4 regions of the Neorhizobium sp. USDA 3394 genome follow, and region 1 is predicted to be linked to each of the others. Evidence: predicted binding sites of a transcription regulator. Region 1 holds the regulator's gene; each other region holds the start of a gene.
What was found. The regulator PhoB, encoded in region 1, activates phosphate uptake and scavenging genes when phosphate is short. The targets are predictions, from matches to a motif close to TGTCATNNANCTGTCAT.

Region 1 (4,153 bases):
GAGGACGAGGTCGAGGTTCTGCACGTGGTCGATGCAGGTTCGTTTCATCTCGTCCGTCACCAGGCCGATGGGGGAATGGCCGTCCTCCAGAGGGCGGCTGCGGGGTCTATCCTGGCCGAGGCTTCGATATTCTCCGACCGCTATCACTGCGGTGGCGTTGCCACGGCGGCGGCGAAAACCGCAGTGATCCCGGTCACGTCAGTCAAAGAGCGGCTTCGTGTGGATATTGATTTCTCGCACCAGTGGACACTTCATCTCGCGCGCGAACTTCATGCCAGTAGGAAGCGGGCGGAGATAATGTCGCTGAAGACCGTGAAAGCGAGGCTCGAAGCCTGGATATCCTGGAACGGTGGGTTCCCCTCGAAGGGCATGTGGAAGCAGATCGCGGAAGAGATCGGAGTCTCTCCCGAGGCATTGTACCGGGAGATTGCACGCCGGAGATCGTAGCCAGGTCTTGCGGACGGTGCGGAAGGACATATGGCAGGGCGAAACAAGATCTACCGGGGCGATCCAAGGATCGTAACTTAGTTTCCTATTGCGCCCGGTTGAAGCGCCCTGTCAGAAATGTTCCGGAGCCAAGGCGGCTAGTCCTCCATGTCCTCTACGCGGGACGCATCGGTGAAGCTTATGCTCTGCACCACGCTGCCCGAGACGGGGAGACAGGGATGTGGATATTCACCGCTTAGTCACCAGCACTCCGGGCGCGGCGTCGGAGAACCGGACCAACCGGCGAAGGCATATCTGAAGGTGATTGCGGTCGACCCGCAAGGTACGGCGGAGGCGTTGGCAAAAGGCGCTGCATAGTTCCAATAGCTGGCGAATGCTGCTTCGCCAGCCTCCATGGCAATGATCCGCCGGGTCGCCATCAGCCGGTCAGGATAAAGATTGGCCCCAAGTCCAAAGAGACGCCTGTCAGAAATCGCCCAATGCGTATCCGGTGCCGCGCACGGTCCGGATCACGTTGTCGGACTTGCCAAGGCTGATGACTTTGCGAAGCCGGCCGATATGGACATCGATCGCGCGCTCATCGACGTTCGTGTCGTCGCCCCACAGGGAAGCCTTGAGCTCCGAGCGTGAATAGACCTTGCCGGGCGTCCGCATCAGGAATTCAAGAAGCTTGAACTCCTTCGGCCCGAGCTTGACCTCGCGCTTCTGCCGGTGAACCCGATGGGCTTCCCGGTCGAGCGTGAGATCGCCCACCTTGAGCATATGGTCCAGGAGGGCGGGGTTGACCCTCCTGAGCAGGTTCTTCACGCGGACGACGAGCTCGACCGGGGAGAATGGCTTCATGAGGCAATCATCGGCACCCGCAGCCAGGGCGACCAGGTGAAGGCCCTCCCCACCCGATGGAACAAGGAGTATGATCGGAAGGCGCGATAGGACCGGATCGAGACGCACTTCGCGGCAGACCTCGAGACCTTGCACACCCGGAAGGTCCGAACTCATGACCAGGATATCCGGCGGAACGGCCTTCAGGCGATTGGAGATCTCGGCACCACTGGCCAGCATCGATACGACGAAGTTGTCGGCCGCGAGGGCTTTCTGCAATATCAGACGAAACGACTCGTCGTCGTCGACCAACAGGACCCGCGCGCTCATCTCGTGGCCACCAACTATGTTTCCATGGAGTATCCGGCACCGCGGACGGTGCGGATTACATCCTGCATGTTGGAGAAGTTGAGTGCCTTGCGAAGTCTTCCCACATGGACGTCGACCGTACGCTCGTCGACATAGATGTCATGGCCCCAGACGCCGTCCAGAAGCTGCGAGCGGGAGAAGACCCGGCCTGGCGCCGCCATCAGGAATTCGAGCAGGCGGAATTCGGTCGGGCCCAGACGCACCTCGCGGCTCTTGCGGTGAACGCGATGGGTTTCCCGATCGAGTTCGATGTCGCCGCAGCGGAGCACGCTGGAGAGCACTTCCGGACGAGCCCGCCGCAGCATGGCCTTGACGCGAGCCATCAGTTCCGGCGTCGAGAACGGCTTCACCACATAGTCGTCGGCACCGGTGGCGAGGCCGCGAACACGTTCGCTCTCCTCGCCGCGGGCCGTCAGCATGATGATCGGCAGGCGCTCCGTTTCCGGGCGCATGCGCAGCCGGCGGCAGAGTTCGATGCCGGAAACGCCGGGTAGCATCCAGTCGAGGATCAGAAGGTCCGGTACCCGTTCCTGAAGCCGGATCTCGGCTTCGTCGCCCCGCAAAACGGTATCGACCTCATAACCCTCGGCTTCCAGATTGTAGCGAAGAAGCACGCTCAGCGCTTCCTCGTCTTCTACGACAGCGATTTTTGGCAGCATTCTTCAGCCTGCTCCGTCAGCATTCCGTCTTATTCGGTGATAGCGCCGAGCGTGTTCGACGAGTCGTCCTTCGGACGATCGCCTTCCGGCTGGGCGCCTGTCGTCATGTAGTAGATGGTCTCGGCGATGTTGGTGGCATGGTCGCCGATACGCTCGATGTTCTTGGCGCAGAACAGCAGATGCGTGCAGGTGGTGATGTTGCGCGGATCCTCCATCATGTAGGTGAGGAGTTCGCGGAACAGCGAAGTGTACATCGCGTCGATTTCCTCGTCGCGGCTGCGGATCGCCTCGGCCTTTTCCGCCGAACGCGTCGCGTAGACGTCGAGGACGTCCTTGAGCTGCACGAGGGCGAGATCGGAGAGATGCTCCAGGCCGCGGGCGAGCTTGCGCGGAACGCCGGTGCCCTGAACCGCGATGACGCGCTTGGCGGTGTTCTTGCCAAGGTCGCCGACGCGCTCCAGATCGGAGGCGATGCGCAGCGAACCGACGATCTCGCGAAGGTCGGCTGCAACCGGCTGGCGACGGGCGATCGTGACGATCGCCTTGTCGCCGATCTCGCGCTCGGCGTGATCGAGGATCACGTCGTCGGAGATGACCTTCTGCGCGAGTGCGGCGTCGGAATTGACCAGCGCCCGCACGGCGTCCGAGCACATCTGCTCGGCGAGGCCGCCCATTTCGGAGATGCGGCGGCTCAGGTATTTCAGTTCGTCGTCATAGGCCGACAGGATATGGGTCGATGCCATCTTCTAGTCCTCAAAATTGATTTTCAGGCGGCACTTTCGGCTGGATCAGCCGAAACGGCCCATGATGTAATCCTGGGTGCGCTGATCGTCGGGATTGGTGAACATCTTGTCGGTGTCGTTCTCCTCGACGAGCTGGCCGAGATGGAACATGGCGGTGCGCTGCGACACGCGGGCAGCCTGCTGCATCGAATGCGTCACGATGACGATCGTGTAGTTGGCTCGCAGTTCATGGATGAGTTCTTCAACCTTGGCGGTCGCGATCGGGTCGAGCGCCGAGCAGGGTTCGTCCATGAGGATGACTTCCGGCGACACGGCGATCGCACGGGCGATGCACAGACGCTGCTGCTGGCCGCCGGAAAGCCCGGTGCCGGATTCATGCAGGCGATCCTTGACTTCGCCCCAGAGGCCGGCGCGCTGCAGGCTCGCCTCGACGATCTGGTCCATGTCGGCCTTGTTCTTGGAAAGGCCATGGATGCGCGGACCATAGGAGATGTTCTCGTAGATGGTCTTCGGGAACGGGTTCGGCTTCTGGAAAACCATGCCGACGCGAGCGCGAAGTTCGACGACGTCGATCGCCTGGTCATAGATATCGTCCGCGTCGAGAGTGATCTTGCCGGTAACGCGGCAATTCTCGATCGTGTCGTTCATGCGGTTGAGGCAGCGCAGGAAGGTGGACTTGCCGCAGCCGGAAGGACCGATGAGAGCCGTCACAGTGTTTTCGCGGACGTTAAGGTTCACGTCGAAAAGCGCACGCTTTTCACCGTAATACACCGAAACGTCCTTGCCGATCATCTTGTGGGAAGCATCGCTCATCTTTTGGTCCAGCGCCTTTTCAACTGCCGATTCTGACATCATATTCATTGTCATACTCCTTCTACCAGCGCCGCTCGAAGCGACGCCGCAAGAGAATTGCGCCAACATTCATTAGGATGAGGAACAGGAGCAGGATGATGATTGCTCCCGAGGTACGCTCGACGAACGCGCGTTCCGCTTCGTTCGCCCACATGTAGATCTGCACCGGCAGCGCCGTAGACGGGTCGAGCGGCGTTGTCGGATAGTTGGCGACGAAGGCCACCATGCCGATCAGGAGCAGCGGCGCGGTTTCGCCGAGGG
Region 2 (4,153 bases), 320 kb from region 1:
TCTTTTCGGATACCTTGGCGGCGCTGAAGATCGGCTTCATGACGAAACCGGAGCGCCAGACGAAGCGGTTCAACTGGTCGAGATAAGCCTCGAAATCCTGGATTGGCCGGGATGCGACGCCGGTCTCCGCGGCAGCCCTGGCGACCGCCGGTGCGATTCGCAGGATGAGGCGCGGGTCGAAAGGCGAGGGGATGAGGTAGTCGGGGCCGAAGATCGGAGTCTCGCCGGAATAGGCGCGCGCCGCGACGTCGGAGACCTCCTCGCGCGCAAGCGCCGCGATCGCCTTGACCGCCGCCATCTTCATTTCCTCGTTGATCGTCCGGGCGCCGCAATCGAGCGCGCCGCGGAAGATGTAGGGGAAGCACAGGACATTGTTGACCTGGTTCGGGAAGTCCGAACGGCCGGTGCAGATCATCGCGTCGGGCCGGGCGGCGCGGGCAAGCTCGGGCATGATTTCCGGCGTCGGATTGGCGAGCGCCATGATCAGCGGCTTCTCGGCCATCTGCTCCAGGAGTTCGGGCTTCAGTACGCCGGCGGCAGAGAGGCCGAGGAACACGTCGGCACCGCCGATGCTGTCGGCCAGCACGCGCTTGTCGGATTTCTGGGTGTAGATTTCCTTCCACTCGTCCATCAGCGTGTTGCGCCCGTCATAGACGAGGCCTTCGATGTCGTGGACCCAGATATTCTCTTTCTTGGCGCCGAGCGAAACGAGGAGATGCAGGCAGGCAAGCGCCGCGGCACCGGCGCCCGACGTCACGATCTTTACGTCGGCGATGTTCTTGCCGGCGAGTTCCAGCCCGTTCAGGACTGCGGCGGCGACGATGATCGCCGTGCCGTGCTGGTCGTCGTGGAAGACCGGGATGTTCATTTTTTCACGCAGCCGGCGTTCGACTTCGAAACACTCCGGCGACTTGATGTCTTCGAGGTTGATTCCGCCGAAGGTCGGCTCGAGCGCCGAAACGGTAGAGACCATCGCCTCGATGCCGGGCGCGTCGATCTCGATGTCGAAAACGTCGATGCCTGCGAATTTCTTGAAGAGGACGGCCTTGCCTTCCATGACCGGCTTCGAGGCCAGCGGGCCGATATTGCCGAGACCGAGCACGGCCGAGCCGTTGGAGACGACGGCGACGAGGTTGGCGCGGGCGGTATAGTCCGCGGCCAAGTCCGGGTTGTCGCGGATCGCCAGGCACGGTGCTGCAACGCCCGGAGAATAGGCAAGCGCCAGGTCGCGCTGGTTGCCGAGCGGCTTCGTCGCCTGGATCTCCAGCTTGCCGGGCCGCGGATAGCGGTGGAAGAACAGCGCCTGCTCGTCGAGATCGCCGCTGACCGGCATGGTCGGCGACTTCGGTTTGTCCTGCGCGTTCATGTTTCCTCCTGGGCTTGCATGTTCTGTCTTTGAGGGGTCGAAAGGAGAGACCTCTCATTACATCAATCGACCCAAAGCAACAGCAGCTAATTTTGCGGTCACGGCGGAAATTGGAACATGGCCGATTGGGCGCGGTACGCACCTTTCCCGGTCCCTGTCATCATCCTGAAACACGAGTCTGGTTTTGAAGCCAACAGAAGCGGCAGCGAAAGGACGACTTCGTGACCGGTGAGATGGATACAAGACATTTCAGAACGCTCTTCATTTCGGACGTTCATCTGGGCTCCAAGGCAGCCCGAACGGACTTCCTCCTGGATTTCCTGCGCTATCATGAAGCGGATACCATTTTCCTGGTCGGCGACATCGTCGATGGCTGGCGGCTGAAGCGCAACTGGTATTGGCCGCAGGGCTGCAACGACGTGGTTCAGAAGCTGCTGCGCAAGGCGCGCAAGGGTACCCGCATCGTCTACATCCCCGGCAACCACGATGAATTCCTGCGCTCTTTCCCAGGCACGCATTTCGGCGGCATCGAAGTCGCCGAGCGCGAGATCTACGAGATGGCCGACGGCAAGAAATACCTGATCCTGCATGGAGACGAATTCGACGTCGTGGTCCGCAATGCCCGCCTGCTCGCCTATCTCGGCGACTGGGCCTATGACGCGGCGATCGTCATCAACATCGGCCTTGCCGCCATCCGCCGCCGTCTCGGCATGCCCTACTGGTCCTTCTCCGCCTGGGCGAAGCTACAGGTCAAGCACGCCGTCAATTTCATCGGCGAGTTCCAGCGGGTCGTTGCCGACGAAGCCCGCCGCAACAATGTCGATGGCGTCATCTGCGGCCATATCCATCACGCCGTCATGGAGGACATCGACGGCATCCACTACGTCAATACCGGCGACTGGGTGGAAAGCTGCACGGCGATCGCCGAGAACTTCGACGGCACGCTGGAAATGATTTCCTGGCAGAACATCGCCGCCACGGCGGAGATCAAGTCCTTGCCGGCGCCGCAATCCATCGAGGACATGCGGGCCGCCTGAACGGCCTGCCACAGATGGACGGCCCGGCCGGAGGGCTACATCTGGCCATAGGCAGGCACAAGGGTGTGTGTTAGGTAAGCTGAAACTTCAGCAACCCACCCGTGAAATCGTGATTCCCTCAAATACGGCGCAAGCTGCGCCCCGGTTCTTCCAGTTGCGCTGTGCGATCGCCTATGGGGCGCCGCTCGGGGTGAACGGAGTGATTCTGCCCTATCTGCCCGTCTGGCTCGACGGGCTTGCCTTTACCGAATTCGAAATCGGCCTCGTGCTCGCAGCCCAGCTTCTGCTGCGCGTGGCTGCCGCCCCGGTTGCCGGCCTGCTTGCCGACCGCATGACGGAACGGATCCTCATGCTCGCCTGGTCCGGCGCGTTGTCGTTGTTGACCGCATTCGCCATGTTCTTCACCCACGACTTCTGGCCGGTTCTCATCGTCATCGCCGTTCAGGCGGCGGTTTTCGCGCCCTATGCGCCGATCGTCGAATCGATCGCCGTCAGCGGGGTCCGGCGCTGGGGTTTTCAGTACGGTTCGATGCGCGTCTGGGGATCCGTCGGCTTCGTGGCCGTGGCGCTCGTCGTCGGCGAACTCCGCGGATTCTGGGGTTTCCAGGCCATCCCCTGGGCGATAGCGGTCGGTTTTCTCCTGACCGTCGCGGTCGCCTTCGCGGCTCCGAAGCTCGGCCGGGCGGTTGCAAGGCCGGATCCGGAGAGGATGCCTCAGCCGAGCTCGCTCAGAAGGCTCGACCTGCACTTGCTGATGATCGGCGCGTCGGTGGCGCAGGCGGGCCACGGCATGTTCTATACGTTCGGCACCATCCACTGGCAGCAGATCGGCTTTTCGAGCGGCTCGATCGGCGTCCTGTGGAGCGCGGCCGTCCTGTCGGAGATAATCGTCTTCTTCGCCGCCGGCTGGATTGCCAGACGGATTTCGCCCTGGACGCTGATGCGAATCGGTTGTGCCGTTGCCGTGGTCCGCTGGACACTGTTTCCGATGCCGCTCGACTTCTGGGGATATCTGGCGCTGCAGGCCACCCACGCCTTCACGTTCGCCTTCGTGCATATCGGCATCCAGCACCGGCTGGTCGAGGCGGTGCGCGAAGACCAGGAGGCCTCGATGCAGGGCGCCTATGTCTTCTACAACGGCGTTTTTCTCGCGCTGGCGACGGTGCTCTCCGGCGTACTGTACCGCCAGTTCGGCCCGACGAGCTATGTGGCGATGTCGGTCCTGGCGCTGGTCGGCCTGTCGATCATCGCGCTTGCGGCAAGACTTCAGCCCCAGAGGGTCGCTTCCGGCGGGTAGACGAGGGAACCCTCGTAGCGCAGCCCGTCCGGCCGGTCGCGGGAAAGCAGCAGCGGCCCGTCGATATCCGCATAGTCCGCATCCTGGGCAAGCAGCACGGCCGGCGCCATGGCGAGCGAGGAGCCGACCATGCAGCCGATCATCACGGCAAATCCAAGCCGCTGTGCTTCCGCCTTCATCGCCAGCGCCTCGGTCAGTCCGCCGGTCTTGTCGAGCTTGATGTTGACCGCGTCGTACCGGTCGCGGAGGCTTTCCAGGTCCTGCGTGGCGTGCACGCTTTCATCGGCGCAGACGGAAACCAGGCGGCGGATACGGGCAAGCGCCGCATCCTGGCCGGCAGGCAATGGCTGCTCGATCAGTGACACATTGGTTTCCGCGGCAATCGCCATGTGGTGGGCGAGGTTTTCCTCGGTCCATCCTTCGTTCGCATCAACGATGATCCGCGCGGCCGGC
Region 3 (4,153 bases), 260 kb from region 1:
GCCATACCGTCTGTCCGCACGACTGTCCGTCGGCCTGCGCGCTGGACATAGATCTCACCGCCGACGGCAGGATCGGCCGGGTGCGCGGGGCTGCCGACAACAGCTATACGGCCGGCGTCATCTGCGCCAAGGTCGCCCGTTATTCCGAACGGCTCTACCATCCCGGCCGCCTGATGTTTCCGAAACGCCGCTTAGGCGCGAAGGGCGAGGGGAGTTGGCAGGAGATTTCCTGGGAGGCCGCCCTCGACGAGATCGCTGACGCTTTCGTCAAGGCCGAGGCGAAGCATGGTTCGGAGGCGGTCTGGCCCTATTTCTATGCGGGTACGATGGGCCAGGTGCAGCGCGATTCGATCGAGCGCCTGCGGCATGCGAAAAAATATTCCGGCTTCTTCGGCACGATCTGCACCAACATGGCCTGGACCGGCTACGTGATGGGCACCGGCGCGCTTCGCGGTCCCGATCCGCGCGAGATGGCGAAATCCGATTGCGTGGTGATCTGGGGCACCAATGCCGTCTCCACCCAGGTCAACGTCATGACCCATGCGGTGAAGGCCCGCAAGGAACGCGGTGCCAAGATCGTGGTCATCGATATCTACGACAACCCGACCATGAAACAGGCGGACATGGCGCTGACCGTGCGCCCCGGCACCGATGCCGCACTTGCCTGCGCCGTCATGCACATTGCCTTCCGTGACGGCTATGCCGACCGGGCCTATATGGCGAAATATGCCGACGATCCCGCGGGCCTCGAAGCGCATCTGAAAGCGAAGACGCCGGAATGGGCCTCCGCTATCACCGGCCTGTCGGTCGAAGAGATCGAGACCTTCGCCCGCCTCGTCGGCACGACCAAAAAAACCTTCTTCCGACTCGGCTACGGTTTCGCCCGCCAGCGCAACGGCACCGTCGCCATGCATGCGGCGCTGTCGATTTCGACCGTGCTCGGCTGCTGGCAATACGAGGGCGGCGGCGCCTTCCACAACAACGGCGAAATTTTCCGGCTCAACAAGTCCGAGCTGATGGGCACGGCCTATGCCGATCCCGATATCCGCCAGCTCGACCAGTCGCAGATCGGCCGGGTGCTGACCGGCGATGCGGAGGCTCTGCGGCACGGCGGGCCGGTGACGGCGATGCTGATCCAGAACACCAATCCGATGAACGTCGCGCCGGAACAGCGCCTCGTCCGCCAGGGTTTCTTGCGCGACGACCTGTTCATCGCCGTCCACGAGCAGTTCATGACCGATACGGCCGAGGTCGCCGACATCGTCCTGCCCGCCACCATGTTCGTCGAGCACGACGATCTTTACCGCGCCGGCGGGCAGCAGCATATCCTGCTCGGGCCAAAGCTGGTCGAGCCGCCATCGACGGTGCACACCAATCTCTTCGTCATCGAGGAACTGGCCAAGCGCCTCGGCGTCGATCATTTCCCCGGTTTCGGCCTCGACGAGCGCCAGCATATCGACCGCATCCTGAAGGCCAGCCATTGGGGCGCCTACGACGATCTGGCGCGTGACAAATGGATCGACGCGCAGCCGGACTTCGAAACCGCCCATTACATCAAGGGCTTCGGTTATCCGGATGGAAAATTCCGCTTCCGGCCGGACTGGGCGAACGGCCCGTCGCCGGACAAGCCGCCGAAGAATGTCGGGCCTTTGGGACCGATCGGCGAACTGCCGGTCTTCCCCGACCAGGTCGACGTCATCGAGGTGGCGGACGAGGCGCATCCCTTCCGGCTGGCGACATCGCCCGCCCGCAGCTTCCTCAACTCCTCCTTCACCGAGACGAAGAGCTCGCACGAGCGGGAAGGGCGGCCGGAAGTGATGATCGAACCGACCGATGCGGAGCGCCTCGGCATCGTTGACGGTGATATCGTCCGGCTCGGCAATACCCGCGGCGAAATCCGCCTGCACGCGAAGCTCGTGGCCGGCGCGAGGCCGGGCGTGCTGATCGCCGAGGGGCTGTGGCCGAACCACAAACATCTCGACGGCGAGGGCATCAACGTGCTGACCGGCGCCGACGCCGTGGCGCCTTATGGCGGGGCGGCCTTCCACGACAACAAGGTATGGCTTCGCAAGGACGCAGCATGACCGGGCGGGATGATCGGGTGAAGCTCGTTAGCGAAAAGACGTTGTCGGATGGGTGGACGCGGCTTTCGAGCTACGAACTCGATTACGCCGATCGCAGCGGCGAGACGCACCGCCTGCATCGCGAAATCTACCATAAGTCCGAGGCCGCCTGCATCCTTCTCTACGATGCCCGGCGCGACATGGTCGTGCTGGTGAGGCAGTTTCGGCTGCCCGCCTATCTCACCGGCAAACCGGCATGGATGGTGGAGGTGCCGGCCGGGCTGCTGGACGAGGATCACCCGGAGGATGCGATCCGGCGCGAAGCGATGGAGGAAACCGGCTACCGTCTGCGGGATGTGCGGTTTGTCTTCAAGGCGTTCATGTCGCCTGGCGCGATCACCGAACTTGTGCATTTCTTCCACGCGCCGGTCGACCTCTCCGACCGGGTGAACGGTGGCGGTGGTCTTGCCGAGGAGCACGAGGATATCGAGGTTCTCGAACTGCCGCTCGACGAGGCGGTCGCGATGATCGGCACTGGCGAAATCATCGATGCGAAGACGATCATGATGCTGCAATGGGCGGTGATAAACCGGGCATCATTCACCGCCTGATGTCCATGCGGGGCCGCGCAGGCTGGAAACGCCGATAGGCGTCTTCGCCTGTTGTTTCAGACGCCGTATGATTGTGACTTGACCTTGTGCCGCGCCGATTTCACATGATTGTCACGAATGGTGGCTAAGCGCTGCCTCTTGATAATCTTCCTTTATGGTCAGGAGAAAGCCATGTGGCTCGGCAATTTCACCCTCGTTCTGCCGAACGAGGTGGTGAACTCAGGTTCTGTGCGGGTTGAAGATGGCGTGATAGCCGAGATTCGCCCCGAACCGGTCGCCGGCGCCGTGATCGACGGCGGCGGGCGGCTGCTGATGCCGGGTTTCGTCGATCTGCACGGCGACATGATCGAGCGCGAGATCGCGCCGCGGCCGAACGCCCAAATGCCGATCGACTTCGGCATCCACGAACTGGACAAGAAGCTCGCCGCTGCCGGCGTCACCACGGCTTATGCGGCCGTCTCCTTCGCCACCGAAAGCGTCTACGGCCATGTCCGCTCTCTGGAGACGACCTCGGCCGTGATCGAGGGCATCAACCGCCTGCGCGACAACCTGCTGATCGATCATCGCGTCCATGCCCGCTACGAGATCACCAATATCGGCGCCGCCCCGACGCTCGAACGGCTGCTCAGGGCCGACGAGATCGACATGGTGTCGCTCACCGACCACACGCCGGGCCAGGGCCAGTACAACAACATTGCCGCCTATGTCGCCAGCATCTCCGAACGCCGGGCGATTTCCGAGGAAATGGCCGCCGAGATCGTCCAGAAGCGCATTGCAATGCGCAACAATCCGCAGATCGAGGTGAAACTGAAGGAGATCGTTTCCCTCGCCCTCAAGCATCGCCTGTCGCTCGCTTCCCACGACGACGACAGCGTCGAGAAGGTGGCCGAAATGTTCGATCTCGGCGTCACGATCAGCGAATTCCCGGTAACGCTGCCGGCCGCCGAGGAGGCCCGCCGACGTGGGCTCTGGACGTTGATGGGCGCGCCGAACGCGCTGCGTGGCAAGTCCATGTCCGGCAATCTGAGCGCCCTCGACGCCGCCAAGGCCGGCCTGCTGACGGTAATTGCTGCCGATTACCATCCGGCGGCTTTCGTGCCGGGTGTCTTCAAGCTGGCTGACGTCTCCGAAGGCGGCCTTCCGGCTGCCGTCGCCATGGCGACCGGCAATGCCGCCCGTTCCGCCGGCCTGACCGATCGCGGCGAGATTGCGGTTGGCCAGCGCGCCGATCTGGTCGTGGTGGAAAAGGGCGACGTGCACCGCATCCGCGCCACCTTCCGCGCCGGCCGCTTCGTCTACAGCGACGGCACGCTGCACCCGCTCCGGGCGCTGGCGGCGTAAGGCTCGGAGGTTATTCCTCCCAGGACTTCTGGTTCTTCGGCAACCTGCCTGTCGGGTCGATAACGTGGACTCGATGTGGCAGATCGACTCCCCAGTCCCACAGCACGAGATTGCTGACCGAGGTCGCGGCCCGGTGGG
Region 4 (4,153 bases), 1.4 Mb from region 1:
CCCGGCAGCGCGGCGCCCGCCTGATCGACGAAAATGCCGCCACTTCCGTTCCGTCTTCCACGCAAAGGACCGAGACATGAACACCGCCAATCCGCAGCTCGAAGGCCTCTATCTCGCCGTTGCCGCGATCAACCGGCTCCTCGTCGAAAAAGGCGTCCTCTCCCATGAAGAGATCCAGGGCGCCCTGCAGGCGGCCGAACGCACGGTGCTTGCCGACGACAAGCCCCTCGCCGTCTCGACGTCCCACCAGAAGGCGATCGCCTTCCCGATCCGGCTGCTGCTTCTGGCCAACGAGGCGAGTGAACAGGGCACCAAATTCTGTTTCGAGGATCTGGCGCGGGAAGTCGGCCGCCGCACCTGAGAAAATCTACTCCCCAAACATGAACGGCGGCATGAGCCACGCCGCCGTTGTTTTTGTGGGAGGAGAGCTTGACTACAGGATGGGCTTGCCGCCGGTAACGGCGATCGTCGTGCCGGAAACGTAGCTGGAGAGGGGATCGGCAAGCATGACATAGGCTGTCGCCAGTTCCGCCGGCTGGCCCGGGCGCTTCATTGGCACTTGCTTGCCGAAATCCTTTACACGGTCCTCCGTCATGGTCGAGGGAATGAGCGGCGTCCAGATCGGCCCGGGTGCGACCGCATTGGCGCGGATGCCTTTTTCGGCCAGCAGCTGTGCGAGGCCCGCCGTGAAATTCTGGATCGCGCCCTTTGTCGTCGCATAGGCGAGCAGCGTCGGGTTCGGATTGTCGGAATTGATCGAAGCGGTGTTGATGATGGCACTACCGGGCTTCATATGGGGCACGGCCGCCTTGGTGAGATAGAACATCGCATGGATGTTGACCTGGAAGGTCAGTTCCCATTCCTGGTCGCTGATGTCGCCAATGTCGGAAAAAGTGGCCTGGTGTGCGGCGTTGTTGACGAGAATATCGATCCCGCCGAACTCCTGAACCGCCTTGTCGATGATCGCCCGGCAATGTGCCGCCGTCTTGATGTCGCCCGGCACCAGCACCGCCTTGCGGCCAGCTTCCTCGACCAGGCGTTTGGTGTCCTCGGCATCCTCGTCTTCATCCAGATAGGAAATCAAGAGATCGGCGCCTTCGCGCGCATAGGCGATCACCACAGCCCGGCCGATGCCGCTGTCGCCGCCCGTGATCACCGCCTTCTTGCCAGCCAGCCGGCCGGAACCCCGGTAGGAGAGCTCCCCGTGATCCGGCACCGGATCCATGCGCCGTGTATAGCCCGGCATCGGCTGCTGCTGTTCGGGAAACGGCGGAGTGGGATACTGGGCCATCAAGATCTTCCTTGTTATCGAGGTAGCGAACTGATCGCCCCAACTGGCCTCGTCCGGAGATGTTCCCGACCAAAATGCACAATCAAAAAGGAGAAAACGCGACGCGCCCCCCACTTCCGGCTCAAGCTCCGGGCGTGATTGCTCCGTCGCCGCGCCGCAGGCGTTTCAGCTGATTGACGATCCGGAGCGAGCTCCCAGCCCGTGCCGCCGAGGAATCTGAGCTCTTCGACAGGATCCGCAACATGTCCTCCGCCTCGTCTGCGGAAATGGTGCCGCGGGCGGCCAGACCGTCGATCAGCATGAGCATCGCCCCTTCGATCGCGAGCGAGCGACGGCGCGTTTCCATTTCGATTTCATTGGCATCGGACATTGCAGGCTCCTTGAATTGTCACCTGCCGAATGGTTTGGGGAGAAGATTGTTCCTCACCATCCTGCCCGGTCTTTTCGCAAGCCTCGAGGTCCCGTCGGCAGTCAGCCGCCGTTCTGGGCGTCATCGGGCGGTGACGGGCTCGTGTCGACCTTGCCGGGACCTGCCTTGTAAAAGTACTGGCTCGCGACGAGCCAGCCCTTCAGCGGCCGCATGGGCGCGAGACACGTCAGGAGCAGAAAGGGAAGCGAGACCAGCAGATGCACCCAGAATGGCGGCTGGAAGCTGGTCTCGATCCAGACCGCAAGCGCGATACTCGGAATGCAGCCGAAGCACATGACGAAAAAGGCTGGACCGTCTCCCGGGTCGGCGAAGGAATAATCGAGGCCGCAGACCTCGCAGGCCGGCCGCATCGACAGGAACCCGTTGAACAGATGCCCCTGGCCGCAACGCGGGCAACGGCCGCGCAGACCGGTATCATAGGGAGAAAGAGGCGCCCAGTTCGCGTCGTGGGACATGGAAAACTGCCTTTCGTGACAGGAGACAAAGTTTGTTTTTCGGATACTTATCCGGCAGACCTCTATAACAAGCCGTTCCCTGCCGGGCGCAATCCCGGCTTTTGAGGTTCGGCACGAAACTTCTGTCATCGATCTATGGCAGGCAGCTCCAAAACAATAGTCTGGCGTCGATCGAATCGCTGCCTTCACCTTGGACGGTATTTCATGGCTTCAGAATTTTCAGGCCTCGGCATCGCCCACCAGGGCCGTTTCACCCGGCTGAAGTGGCATCGCCTGCGCCGCAGCTTCAAGGATCCGCTGTTTTCCGCCGGCGTCATGGCAGAGGGTTTTCGTCTTGGAGCATCGACCGAACTCGATCTGCGCGTCCGCGCCGATGGCGGCTTCGTCGTCCTGCATGACGAGGAACTCGAAGGTGAAACCACCGGCCATGGCCTCATCCGCGAGGCCTTACCCGAAACGATCCGCGGCCTGACGCTGCTGGAGGGCGGCCATCCGCCCATTCTCAGCGAGGATCTTGCGACAATGCTTCAGACCGCCCATCCGGACGCCCTGCTGCAGTTCGACGTGAAGGACGAGCTTGAGGCGATCGGCCCGCGTGGCATGGACCATCTCGCCGACCATTTCGCCGGCTCCAGTTCCTCGATCATCGTCAGCGGCGCCGATCTCGACCTGATCGTCGCCGTCAAGCATAGACTGCCGGGCGTCAAGCGCGGCATCGACCCGACGGGCAAGCTCATGGATATCTACCGCAACCATGGCCTGAACGCCGTTGAAACGGATCTCCGTGCCGATATTGCCGGCCCGACCGAGCCGGACACCATCTATCTCGCCTGGCCGCTGGTGCTGCAGGCCGCGAGGGACGGGCTCGACCTGGTCGGCCTCTGCCACGATGTCGGCAGGCTGGTGGATGCCTGGACCTTCAATCTCAAGACCCCGGACGCCGGTTTCGACGAGGCCGAAGCCCGCAACTTCTCAGCCCTGATGGCGCTGAAGCCGGATCAGATCACCACCGACGAACCGATCGCCACCGAACGGGCCTGGGCGGCCATCTCCGCTTGAAGTTCATCAATCGTCGAACCCGAACGGATCGCGAAACACCCGCCGGCTGACCAGCTTGAGACTGCGGTCCGGCTGGATGATATAATTTTCCTCGACCCGCTGGCCGAGTTCGTTGCGGAACTCGTGCGGCACGACGCTGCCGATCGGCGCCTTGGTGAGCTTGGTGCGCGGCTGGCCACGATAGGTGATGCTGCCGGGGATCGGCCGGATGCCCGGTCCGATGTCGATTGCCCCGGTGGTTCCGCCGCCGTCCGTGCTGCAGCCGGCAAGTGCGATCACGAGACCGACGGTGGCGATGATGTTTCTCATGGGCTGATCCTTCCCGATATCCCGCTGACGCGGTGGACTCACTGAACTTCGCGAATATGCGAGAAGTTCCATGCCATCAGCCGAGCCGATAAATCCTCTACCCATCGCCAAAATATCCGATACATCTGTTCCCCGCCAGTAACGGAATGGAGAATGACTGCCGTGACGAAATCCTTTGGAGCGATGTCGATCGCCGAGCTTTCCGCGCTCATCCAGATGGGCAAGGTCGATCCCGTCGAAATCACGGAATCGGTGCTGTCAGGCATCAACGCCTATCCAGACAAGGCCGTGTTCATATCGCTGCTCGAAGACCGCGCCACTGCGGAAGCCCATGCCGCCTCCAAGCGCCTCAAGGAAGGCCGCTCGCTCGGCCTCCTCGACGGCATTCCGATCGCCTGGAAAGACCTCTTCGACATCGAGGGCCTGCCGACCACCGCCGGCTCGAAAGTGCTGAAGAAGGCAGCCCCCGCCGCGAAGGACGCGGCGATCGTCGATCTCCTGAAACAGGCCGGCATGGTCGCGATCGGCCGCACCAATATGAGCGAATTCGCCTTTTCCGGCATCGGCATCAATCCGCATTACGGAACGCCGCACAATCCGCATGGCAAG

Region 2: ACZ9EJ_RS08675 (UDP-2,3-diacylglucosamine diphosphatase) is a predicted target of PhoB. The motif match lies at 1,522-1,538, and genes of this name have one in related genera.
Region 3: ACZ9EJ_RS11635 (alpha-D-ribose 1-methylphosphonate 5-triphosphate diphosphatase) is a predicted target of PhoB. The motif match lies at 2,773-2,789, and genes of this name have one in related genera.
Region 4: ACZ9EJ_RS03210 (glycerophosphodiester phosphodiesterase) is a predicted target of PhoB. The motif match lies at 2,300-2,316, and genes of this name have one in related genera.

Annotation. Positions count from the first base shown of each region.
Region 1 covers NZ_JBWCDU010000001.1:2,154,988-2,159,140, forward strand. Annotated here, with positions in the region: gene ACZ9EJ_RS10300 (Crp/Fnr family transcriptional regulator) at 1-447, shown strand, start outside; gene ACZ9EJ_RS10305 (winged helix-turn-helix domain-containing protein) at 913-1,599, opposite strand; gene phoB (phosphate regulon transcriptional regulator PhoB) at 1,614-2,297, opposite strand; gene phoU (phosphate signaling complex protein PhoU) at 2,327-3,040, opposite strand; gene pstB (phosphate ABC transporter ATP-binding protein PstB) at 3,086-3,901, opposite strand; gene pstA (phosphate ABC transporter permease PstA) at 3,915-4,153, opposite strand, start outside.
Region 2 covers NZ_JBWCDU010000001.1:1,830,210-1,834,362, reverse strand. Annotated here, with positions in the region: gene ACZ9EJ_RS08680 (NADP-dependent malic enzyme) at 1-1,366, opposite strand, end outside; gene ACZ9EJ_RS08675 (UDP-2,3-diacylglucosamine diphosphatase) at 1,600-2,403, shown strand; gene ACZ9EJ_RS08670 (MFS transporter) at 2,471-3,700, shown strand; gene dgcA (N-acetyl-D-Glu racemase DgcA) at 3,670-4,153, opposite strand, start outside.
Region 3 covers NZ_JBWCDU010000001.1:2,412,688-2,416,840, reverse strand. Annotated here, with positions in the region: gene ACZ9EJ_RS11645 (molybdopterin-containing oxidoreductase family protein) at 1-2,084, shown strand, start outside; gene ACZ9EJ_RS11640 (NUDIX domain-containing protein) at 2,081-2,674, shown strand; gene ACZ9EJ_RS11635 (alpha-D-ribose 1-methylphosphonate 5-triphosphate diphosphatase) at 2,846-4,015, shown strand; gene ACZ9EJ_RS11630 (RES family NAD+ phosphorylase) at 4,026-4,153, opposite strand, start outside.
Region 4 covers NZ_JBWCDU010000001.1:719,264-723,416, reverse strand. Annotated here, with positions in the region: gene ACZ9EJ_RS03235 (NAD(P)/FAD-dependent oxidoreductase) at 1-80, shown strand, start outside; gene ACZ9EJ_RS03230 (hypothetical protein) at 77-361, shown strand; gene ACZ9EJ_RS03225 (SDR family oxidoreductase) at 434-1,291, opposite strand; gene ACZ9EJ_RS03220 (hypothetical protein) at 1,413-1,661, opposite strand; gene ACZ9EJ_RS03215 (DUF983 domain-containing protein) at 1,763-2,176, opposite strand; gene ACZ9EJ_RS03210 (glycerophosphodiester phosphodiesterase) at 2,381-3,235, shown strand; gene ACZ9EJ_RS03205 (hypothetical protein) at 3,242-3,544, opposite strand; gene ACZ9EJ_RS03200 (amidase) at 3,707-4,153, shown strand, end outside.